DNA from 2 places in the Streptomyces sp. NPDC002825 genome. Region 1 is predicted to be linked to the other one. Evidence: riboswitches for the same ligand, from Rfam matches in the RefSeq annotation. Region 1 holds a riboswitch; the other holds the start of a gene.
The links. Region 1 has a riboswitch for cobalamin ahead of ABT041_RS15165 (ribonucleoside-diphosphate reductase subunit alpha). Riboswitches for the same ligand answer to the same signal wherever they lie in the genome.
Positions count from the first base shown of each region.

Region 2: it holds a riboswitch for cobalamin, as region 1 does, so the genes downstream of both, ABT041_RS21410 (cobalamin biosynthesis protein) here and ABT041_RS15165 (ribonucleoside-diphosphate reductase subunit alpha) in region 1, are expected to answer to the same signal.

Region 1 is NZ_JBEOVH010000009.1:213,564-218,844, reverse strand. Features, by position in the region: gene ABT041_RS15170 (ribonucleotide-diphosphate reductase subunit beta) at 1-252, opposite strand, end outside; gene ABT041_RS15165 (ribonucleoside-diphosphate reductase subunit alpha) at 252-2,606, opposite strand; cobalamin riboswitch at 2,739-2,861, opposite strand; gene ABT041_RS15160 (GNAT family N-acetyltransferase) at 2,916-3,416, opposite strand; gene mctP (monocarboxylate uptake permease MctP) at 3,500-5,122, opposite strand; gene ABT041_RS15150 (DUF3311 domain-containing protein) at 5,119-5,281, opposite strand, start outside.
Region 2 is NZ_JBEOVH010000016.1:63,388-68,668, reverse strand. Features, by position in the region: gene ABT041_RS21415 (cobyric acid synthase) at 1-961, opposite strand, end outside; gene ABT041_RS21410 (cobalamin biosynthesis protein) at 958-1,944, opposite strand; cobalamin riboswitch at 1,980-2,119, opposite strand; gene ABT041_RS21405 (hypothetical protein) at 2,233-2,454, opposite strand; gene ABT041_RS21400 (inorganic phosphate transporter) at 2,471-3,727, opposite strand; gene ABT041_RS21395 (alpha/beta hydrolase) at 4,115-5,242, shown strand.

The DNA of each region.
Region 1 (5,281 bases):
GAGCGTCAGCACCAGGTTGTTCGCCACGATCGAGTCGCCCGTCGCGAAGAACGCGACCAGACGGCCGATCATGTGCTGCTCGCCGGGGGTGAGCTTGGCGAGGTCGGCGACGTCCGAGTGGAGGTCGACCTCCTCCACGGTCCAGGTGTTCTTGATCGCGTCCCGGTAGCGCTCGTAGAAGTCCGGGTAGCGCATGGGGCGGAGCGTGAGCTCGAAGCCCGGGTCCAGGAGGTTCTTCTTCTCGGTACTCATTACTGGCAGGCCTCGCAGGACTCGGGGTTCTCAAGGGAGCAGGCGATCGCGTCCGCGTCGGGGGTCGCCTGCTGGACGGGGATCGGCGCGGCGGCCTGGGCGGCGCGGGCGATCCGGGTCGCCGGGCGGGAGCGCAGGTAGTACGTCGTCTTCAGGCCCTGCTTCCAGGCGTACGCGTACATCGACGACAGCTTGCCGATGGTCGGCGTCTCCATGAAGAGGTTCAGGGACTGGCTCTGGTCGAGGAAGGGGGTGCGGGCGGCCGCCATGTCGATGAGGCCGCGCTGCGGGATCTCCCAGGCCGTGCGGTACAGCTCGCGGACCTCGGCCGGGACCCAGGTGAAGCCGGCCACCGAGCCGTTGGAGTCGCGCAGCGCCTCGCGGGTCTGCGCGTCCCACACGCCGAGCTTCTTCAGCTCGTCGACGAGGTACGAGTTGACCTGGAGGAACTCGCCGGACAGCGTCTCGCGCTTGAACAGGTTGGAGACCTGCGGCTCGATGCACTCGTAGACGCCGGCGATCGAGGCGATCGTCGCGGTCGGGGCGATGGCGAGGAGGAGGCTGTTGCGCATGCCGGTCGACGCGATGCGGGCGCGCAGCGCGGCCCAGCGCTCCGGCCAGTTCAGCTCGACGTCGTAGTGGTCCGGGTGCAGCACGCCGCGGGCGGTGCGGGTCTTGTCCCAGGCGGGGAGCGGGCCGCTGCGCTCGGCGAGGTCCGCGGACGCCTCGTAAGCCGCCAGCATGATCCGCTCGGCGATACGGGTGGACAGGGCGCGCGCCTCGGCCGAGTCGAACGGCAGCTTCAGCTGGAAGAAGACGTCCTGGAGGCCCATGGCGCCCAGGCCGACCGGACGCCACTTGGCGTTGGAGCGGCCCGCCTGCTCGGTCGGGTAGAAGTTGATGTCGACGACCCGGTCGAGGAAGGTGACGGCCGTGCGGACGGTCTCGTCCAGACGCTCCCAGTCGATGTCGCCGCCGGTCACGAAGGCGCCCAGGTTGACCGAGCCGAGGTTGCAGACGGCCGTCTCGCCGTCGTTGGTGACCTCGATGATCTCGGTGCACAGGTTGGAGGAGTGGACGACCGTGCCCGGCTCGGCCGTCTGGTTGGCCGTGCGGTTCGAGGCGTCCTTGAACGTCATCCAGCCGTTGCCGGTCTGCGCGAGGGTGCGCATCATCCGGCCGTACAGGTCGCGGGCCGGCATGGTCTTGCGGGCCAGGCCGGCCGCCTCGGCCTTGCGGTAGGCGGCGTCGAACTCCTCGCCGTACAGGTCGACGAGCTCGGGCACGTCCGCCGGGGAGAACAGCGACCACTCGGCGTCGGCGTTGACCCGGCGCATGAACTCGTCCGGGATCCAGTGCGCCAGGTTCAGGTTGTGCGTACGGCGCTGGTCCTCGCCCGTGTTGTCGCGGAGCTCCAGGAACTCCTCGATGTCCGCGTGCCAGGTCTCCAGGTAGACGGCGGCGGCGCCCTTGCGGCGGCCGCCCTGGTTCACGGCGGCGACGGAGGCGTCGAGGGTCTTCAGGAACGGCACGATGCCGTTGGAGTGCCCGTTGGTGCCGCGGATCAGCGAACCGCGGGCGCGGATGCGGGAGTACGAGAGGCCGATGCCGCCCGCGTGCTTCGAGAGGCGCGCGACCTGGTGGTAGCGGTCGTAGATGGAGTCCAGCTCGTCCTGCGGGGAGTCCAGGAGGTAGCAGGAGGACATCTGCGGGTGGCGGGTGCCGGAGTTGAAGAGCGTGGGGGAGGACGGCAGGTAGTCCAGGCGGCTCATCAGGCCGTACAGCGCGCTCACTTCGTCCAGGGCGCGGGCCGACTCGTCCCCGGCGAGGCCGCAGGCGACGCGCAGCATGAAGTGCTGCGGGGTCTCGATGACCTTGCGGGTGATCGGGTGGCGCAGCAGGTAGCGCGAGTAGAGGGTGCGCAGACCGAAGTAGCCGAAGCGGTCGTCGCCGGCCGGGTCGATCGTGGCGTCGAGCCGGTCCGCGTGGAGCGCGACGAACTCGGCGGTGCGGTCGGCGATGAGGCCCTCGCGGTGACCGACGGCGACGGAGGCCGAGAAGTTCACGGCGCCCTGGCCGGCCGCCTCGTCGGCGATGGTGATGGTGAGGAGCCGGGCGGCGAGCCGGGAGTACGCGGGGTCCTCGGCGATCAGGCCGGCGGCCGCCTCGGTGGCCAGCTCGCGCAGCTCCGCCTCGTCCGACGTGGCGCTGCGGCCGCGGAGGGCGGCGGCGGCGACCTTGCCGGGGTCGGTGTCCGGGAGGTCGGCGGTGAGATCGGTCAGGGTCCGCAGGAGTACGGTCCCGGGGCCGTCGGTCTCGATCGCTGCGGCCGGATCGGCGGGCGCGATGGTCACGTGGGGGCTCTCCCTCGCTCGGCTCGGGGCCTCGGGCGGGAAGGCGGGCAGGCGGGCACCCGTGGGCGTGGGCGCGCCGCGTCCACCGGCCCACTCCGCGAGGCCCGGACGTCTGTGACACCCGGAACGGACGGACCGGGCGCGCTGTCGGCAGGTCTTCGGACTCACCGCGTACGAATCCGTACGAAGCACACCGTTGCGGGACAGTTCCGGATTCGCGCCGGATTCCCCTGCGTCGACAGCGAGGATGAGCATACATGTGGGGGGCGCCGCTCGTGGCACCCCCCACATGTTGTGTCGGTCCCGGGGCTACAGCTCCAGGGCGTAGGTCCACAGCGAGTGGTCGGGGATCGGTTCCCAGTCCCGCTCGGGGGTGCGGACGAAGCCGAGCCGCTCGTAGATCCGGTGCGCCGAGACCATCAGATCGGCCGTGGAGAGCACGAGGCGCGCGCAGTCGGGGAGGGCCCGGGCGCGGTCCACGCAGGCGCGTACGAGGGCTTCTCCGACGCCCCTGCCGCGGGCCGCGGGCGCGACCACGAGCATCCGGAACTCGGCCTCGCCGGGGACGGCGATGTCCGCCCAGGTGGTGCCGCCCTCCGCGAAGGTCACGCCGCCGACGATCGCGCCTTCGGTGTCGACGGCGACGAGCACCTCGCTCTCGCGCGCCCGCCGTGCCGTGTCGCGGAGCACCGCCAGGTAGAAGTCGTCCTCGCCGTGCAGCAGCAGCCCGTCGTTCAGATAGGTGAGGCCGGTGAGGTCGCCGAGCTCCTCGTACTCCTCGGGCCGTACTGCCCTGATCGTGATGTCCATGCCCGCAAGTCTGCCTCGCGGGGGCAGGCGAAGGGCCCTGGATTTCCTCGCGGAGATCCAGGGCCCGTTCACGGACGGTGATGTCAGTGCGCCGCGGTGCCGACCTTCGGGAGCTCGGTGACGCCGGGGTCGCCCGCGTCGGCCGTGTAGTCCTCCGGGGAGGTCTCGTCGACGCCCTCGGGGGCCTTGACGGCCTTGAGGACGAAGGTCAGGACGACCGTGACGAGGACGTTGAGCACGAAGGCGGTGAGGCCGATGTAGCCGATCTCGCCGATGCCCGGGATCTCGGCGGCCGAGCCGCCGAAGTGCTTCTGGGTCGGGCTGGCGACGCCGTACGCGGCGGCCGTGCCGTAGATCATGCCGACGGCCCAGCCGGCGAGCAGCGCCCAGCGGTGGAACCAGCGGGTGAACAGGCCGCCGACGAGCGCCGGGAAGGTCTGCAGGATCCAGATGCCGCCGAGGAGCTGGAAGTTGATGGCGACGGTCTTGTCCATGGTGAGGACGAAGACGAGGGCGCCGACCTTCACCAGGAGCGAGACCAGCTTGGAGACCTTGGTCTCCTGGGCCGGGGTGGCGTCCTTCTTGATGAAGTCCTTGTAGATGTTGCGGGTGAAGAGGTTGGCCGCGGCGATCGACATGATCGCGGCCGGGACGAGCGCGCCGATGCCGATCGCGGCGAACGCGACTCCGGCGAACCAGTCCGGGAACATGGTCTCGAAGAGCTGCGGGATGGCGAGCTGGCCGTTCTTGACCTTGATGCCGGCGGCGATCGCCATGAAGCCGAGCAGCGCGAGCAGGCCCAGCATCAGCGAGTACAGCGGCAGGATCGTGGTGTTGCGGCGGATGACGTTCCGGCTGCGGGACGACAGGGTCGCCGTGATGGAGTGCGGGTACATGAAGAGCGCGAGGGCCGAGCCGAGCGCGAGCGTCGCGTACGTCCACTGGCCGGCCTCGCCGGGGACGAGCGCGCCCTTCGGCTTGCCGGTGGCCGGGTTGACCGTCGCGTACGCCTCACCGGCCTTGGCGAAGATCTCGTCGAAGCCGCCCAGCTTGATCGGGATGTAGATGATCGCCACCGCGATGACGATGTAGATCAGGGTGTCCTTGACGAAGGCGATGAGCGCGGGGGCGCGCAGGCCGGACGAGTAGGTGTACGCGGCGAGGACGCCGAAGGCGATGAGCAGCGGCAGGTCCTTGACGAACCAGTTGGTGTTCTCGCCGCCGCCGACGCCCATCACGTCCAGGACGGCCTGGATGCCGACGAGCTGGAGCGCGATGTACGGCATGGTGGCGAGGATGCCGGTGACCGCCACCGCGAGCGACAGGCCCTTGGAGCCGAAGCGGCCGCGCACGAAGTCGGAGGTGGTGACGTAGCCGTGCTTGTGCGAGACCGACCAGAGGCGCGGCAGGAAGGTGAAGATCAGCGGGTACACCAGGATCGTGTACGGGACGGCGAAGAAGCCGGCCGCGCCCGCCGCGTAGATGGCCGCGGGGACGGCGACGAAGGTGTACGCCGTGTAGAGGTCGCCGCCGAGCAGGAACCAGGTCACCCAGGTGCCGAACGATCTGCCGCCCAGGCCCCATTCGTCGAGGCTGTGCTCGTTCTCGGCCTTGCGCCAGCGCGCGGCCAGGAAGCCCATGACCGTGACGGCCAGGAAGAAGAAGACGAAGACGCCGAGCGCCACGCCGTTCACGCCGTCCTTCATCGTGCGTCACCTCCCTTGCGGGCGCGCTGGTCCCGCTGCCACAGCTTGTACGCGATCATGGTGAGAGCCGTGGAGATCAGCACCCAGAGCATCTGGTACCAGTAGAAGAACGGGATGCCGGCGAAGAGCGGTTCGACCTTCGCGTAGGAGCTCACCCAG
Region 2 (5,281 bases), on a different contig from region 1:
CCCGCAGCCACGCCAGCGCCTTGACCGTGCCCCGGGTGCCCGGCACGACGACGAGGTCGGCGTCGACGACTTCCTCGGGCCGGTCCACGAAGCGGACGACGACGCCGGGTTCGGCGGCGAGCGCGTCGACGTCCGTGAAGTTGGACATCAGCGGTACGGCGCAGACGGCGACCCGCAGCACGTCCGCGCCGACCGGCGGCGCGACGACCGACTCGCGGACGGTGCCGCGCAGGGAGACCCGCAGGCCGTCCTCCTCGTCGATGCCGAGCCCGTGCGCGTACGGCAGGACACCGAAGGTCCGGCGTCCGGTGAGCCCGTGCAGCATGTCGAGCCCGGGTTCGAGCAAGGACACGTCGCCCCGGAACTTGTTCACCAGATACCCCGCCACGAGCGCCTGGTCCTCGGGCGCGAGGAGCGCCGTCGTCCCGAAGAACTGGGCGAAGACCCCGCCCCGGTCGATGTCCCCGACCACGACGACGGGCAGCTTCGCGGCGCGCGCGATGCCCATGTTCACGATGTCCGTGCGCCGCAGGTTGATCTCGGCCGGACTTCCCGCCCCCTCGCAGATCACGGCGTCATACGTGCCCCGGAGCTCCTCCAGGCACGCCATCACCGGTTCGAAGAGCGTCTGCTGCCGGCCCCCGTGGTAGCCGCGGGCGCTCATCTCGCCGACCGGCCTGCCCATGAGGACGACCTGGCTGGAGCGGTCGCTGCCGGGCTTGAGCAGCACCGGGTTCATCAGGGCGGTGGGTTCCACCCGGGCCGCCTGCGCCTGCATGGCCTGCGCGCGGCCGATCTCGGCGCCCTCCCGCGTGACGAAGGAGTTGAGGGACATGTTCTGTCCCTTGAACGGTGCGACCTTGATGCCCTGCCGGACCAGCCAGCGGCAGATGCCGGCCGTGACGACGCTCTTGCCCGCGTCGGACGTGGTCCCGGCGACGAGCAGCCCCCCACCCCTCATGCGTTCCTCCGCTTCAGCGCGCTCGCGATCATGCGGCCGCCGACGCAGGCGGCCAGGGTCAGTCCGGTGATCCGGCGGGAGAGCCGGACCGCGCGGTCGATGTCGGCGACCTCGACGGGCCGCCCCTCGCCGTTGAGGACGGGCCGGTGCTCGACCCGTCCGGCGTACGAGAGGGTGCCCCCGAGCCGCACGCCGAGGGCGCCCGCGAAGGAGGCCTCGACCGGTCCGGCGTTGGGGCTCGGGTGCTTGGCGGCGTCCGCCCGCCAGGCCCGTACGGCTCCGCGCGGATCGCCGCCGGCGACCGTCGCCAGGGCGGCCGTCAGCCGGGCCCCGGGCCAGCCGGCCACGTCGTCGAGGCGGGCAGAGGCCCAGCCGTACCGGCGGTACCGGGGGGACTTGTGGCCGACCATCGCGTCGAGGGTGTTCACCGCGCGGAAGCCGACCAGCCCCGGCACGCCCGCGACCGCTCCCCAGAAGAGGGCGCCCACGACGGCGTCGGAGGTGTTCTCGGCGACGGACTCGACGACCGCGCGGGCCATCGCGGGACCGTCGAGGGACTGCGGGTCGCGGCCGCACAGGTGCGGGAGCCGTTCCCGGGCGACCTCCAGGTCCCCGGCGGCGAGGGCGCCGCCGATCGCGCGGGCCTCGCGCCCCAGGGTCGTACCGCCGACGACGGCCCAGACCGAGGCGGCTGTGAGGGCGACGGAGGCGGCGCGGCTGCCCCGTACCGCACGGGCGGCGAGGGCGCCGGCCGTGACGGTGGCACCGGCGCACACGGCGGTGTGCAGGGCGCCCCAGCCGCGGTGGTCGTGCCAGAGGGCCTTCTCGACCCGGCTCGCGGCCCGGCCGAAGGCGGCGACGGGGTGTCCGCGGCGGGGATCGCCGAGGAGCAGGTCGACGGCGAGACCGGCGGCCGCGCCGTACGCGAATCCGTCCGGGGCGAGGCGGCTGGCTCTGGAGCGGATGGGGCTGCGGCCGGGCATGGCGCTGTGTCCTCACTCAGGGTCCGCGCCCTGGATCGACGTGACCGGCGGCGAGAGTTCCTGACTCCCGGACCCTTGGGATCCGGTCACAGTGGCGGGACCGCGCCGGAATCGCACCGGACTTCCTCTACTGCCGCCGTAATGGCCTCGGCAGTCCACCACGGCCCGAGAACAGCCGTCAACTCACCCTTGACCTGCACCGCGTCACTGTGCGAAGCACCACAAACACGACGGCGGGGCGGTCCGCACCCGAAGGTGCGGACCGCCCCGCCGGTCACGCCCGACGCGTCAGGCGACGATCATGTAGATGCCGTACCCCACGGCCGCGACGCACAGGGCGAAGCAGGCGTAGGCGCCGGTGCGGGCCAGGGTGGCGGAGCCTCCCTGGGCGGCGGCCTCCTCCTGCTTGGAGAGGCCGACGACACCGAGGGTGAAGAGGCCCACGAGGGCGACGGTCGCCACGAGGCTGACTCCGAAGACGGAGCCGAGAGCTGCCCAGTCGATCTTCATGCTTGGTTCCAGTTCCTTAGACCGCGGCGGTGGCCGGGGGAGCGGCCGGGTCCGTGGGGGCCGGCGCGGGGATGGTGGTCTTCAGGTCCTCGTCCGCGACGGCGGCGACGGAACCGGCCGGCGGCGGGGTGACGGCGGCCATCGCGGTGGTCACGACACCCGCGCTCTCGGCCTCGACCTCGTTGACGTTGGTGTGGTCGACCACCTCGCGGCGGGAGACCAGCCAGATGCCGATGCAGGAGGCCACCAGGAAGGCGGCGACGACGTAGACGCCCCAGGCGCCCTGGCGGGCGACGAACTCGGCTCCCGCGGCGACCAGGGCCGCGGCCGGCAGGGTCAGGCCCCAGGCGACGAACATCCGGGTGGCGGTCGACCAGCGGACGACACCGCCCTTGCGGCCCATGCCCGCGCCCATGACGGCGCCGGAGACGGAGTGCGTGGTCGAGAGGGAGAAGCCGAGGTGCGAGGAGGCCAGGATGACCGTGGCCGCGCTGGTCTGGGCGGCGAAGCCCTGCTGCGGCTGGAGGTCCGTGAGGCCCTTGCCCATGGTGCGGATGATGCGCCAGCCGCCGAGGTACGTGCCGAGCGCGATCGCGGTGCCGGCGGAGACGATGACCCAGACCGGCGGGTTGGCGCCGGAGGGGAGGGAGCCGCCGGCGACCAGGGCCAGGGTGATGATGCCCATCGTCTTCTGGGCGTCGTTGGTGCCGTGGGCGAGGGAGACGAGACCGGCGGAGGCGATCTGGCCGACGCGGTAGCCCTTGGCGGTGTGCTTCTCGTCGGTCTTGGCGCCGATCCGGTACGTCAGCTTCGTGGCCAGCATCGCGGCGATGCCCGCGACGATGGGCGCGGCGACGGCCGGGATGAGCACCTTGGTGACGACGACCTCGCCGTTGACGCCGCTGATGCCGATCGAGGCGACGGTGGCGCCGATGAGGCCGCCCATCAGGGCGTGCGAGGAGCTGGACGGGAGTCCGACCAGCCAGGTCACCAGGTTCCAGAGGATCGCGCCGACGAGTGCGGCGAGGATGACTTCGGGCTGGATGCCTTCTTCGTTGACGAGTCCCTTGGAGATCGTCTTGGCGACCTCCACGGACAGGAACGCGCCGACGAGGTTCAGCACGGCGGACATGGCCACCGCCGTCTTGGGCTTGAGAGCACCGGTCGAGATGGTCGTGGCCATCGCGTTGGCGGTGTCGTGGAAACCGTTCGTGAAATCGAACACGAGAGCTGTCACGACCACAATGGCGAGCAGCAGCGTGATGTGTTCCATTTACCCAGGCAATCGTTTGACGTCAGTGGCTCGTCGAACGTAGGCAACCTGGGTGAACGGAAGGTGAACTGGGGCGGGCGGCGTGGTGTCCCTATCCGGTGTCAAGAGGTTCCGCTTGTGGTCCCGGAGTGAGAGCTGTCCACGATGCGGTCAGCGGGGAACCACGGGTAATCCCGGTCCCCACGGGGCACATACGGCCTGCCCCGGTTCCTCCCCGGCCGACCGGTTCCGCTCCCTGGACGGGGCCATCCGACCGGGGGACCCCTCGAACGAGACCCATGTCACTCCCCGGGGTGACCCTTCCGGTTCGGCGGTGCCGTGGCCGGGTCCGGGCCCGTCCGGGTCCGTCCGGTGGCAGCCCCACCCCGTCCTGCCGAGACTGGGACCGTGCGCCCGGCTACAGCGACGGCAGCGGCCGTCACCACCCTGATCGGTGTCGGCGCGGCCGCGATCGCGGCCGGCCGGTACGCCAGCGACGTCGCCCTCAAGGCGCCGTCCGGACGACCACTGCCCGGAGACCCCCGGCTCACCGTGCACGCCACGGGACCCGAGCGGATCACCCTCACCCGCAGCCTCGCCTCGCTGCGCCCCGGCACGTACGGGATGGAGGCCCCCGGACTGCACGCCGTCCTCGGCCCCGTCCTCGACCGGGTCCCGCACACCGCCGACACCGTCGTCCGCCGCCTGGAGCGGGTCGAGCTCGGCGTCCTCGGGCCCGGCGCCCGGGTCCGGCTCACCCCCCAGCTGCACATCGGCACCCCGATCAGCGCCCTCGGGCTCGCCCACGAGGACGTCGAGATCCCCGGCGAACTCGGCCCCCTGCCCGCCTGGCTCGTGGCGGGCCACCGCACCACCTGGGTGATCGCCCTGCACGGCCTCGGCACCACCCGCGAGCACCCGCTGAACCTCGTCCCCTTCTTCCACCGCCGCAAGATCCCCGTCCTCGTCCCCGCCTACCGCGGCGACGAAGGAGCCCCCGCCTCCCCGGACGGCCTCGCCCACCTCGGCGACTCCGAGTGGCGGGACGTCGACGCCGCCATCCGCTACGCCGTCCGCCGCGGCGCCCGCAAGGTCGTCCTGCACGGCTGGGGGACCGGCGCCTCGATGGCCCTGCGCGCCGCCGCCGAATCGGGCGTGCGCGACCGGATCGCCGGCCTCGTCCTCGACTCACCGGTCCTCGACTGGGCGGCCACCTTCCGCAACCTCGCGGCGGCCCGCCACGTCCCCGGCGTCCTGCTGCCGCTCGCCGTCCGCGCCGCCCAGGGCAGGACCGCCCCGCGCGAGGACCTCCTCCAGGAGGCCTCGGAGCCGGACGCCCTGCGCGTCCCCGTCCTCCTCTTCCACGGCCCCGACGACACGATCGCCCCCTGGGAACCCTCCGTCGAACTCGCCGCCCGCCGTCCCGACCGGGTCAGCCTGCAGACCGTGCGGCAGGCCCCGCACGCCGCGATGTGGAACGCCGACCCCCTCCGCTACGAGGAGTCCATGCGCCGCTTCCTCACCCCGCTGTTCTGAGGCCCTCCGGCCGGTCGCCGCGGGCCCTTCCGGGCCCTG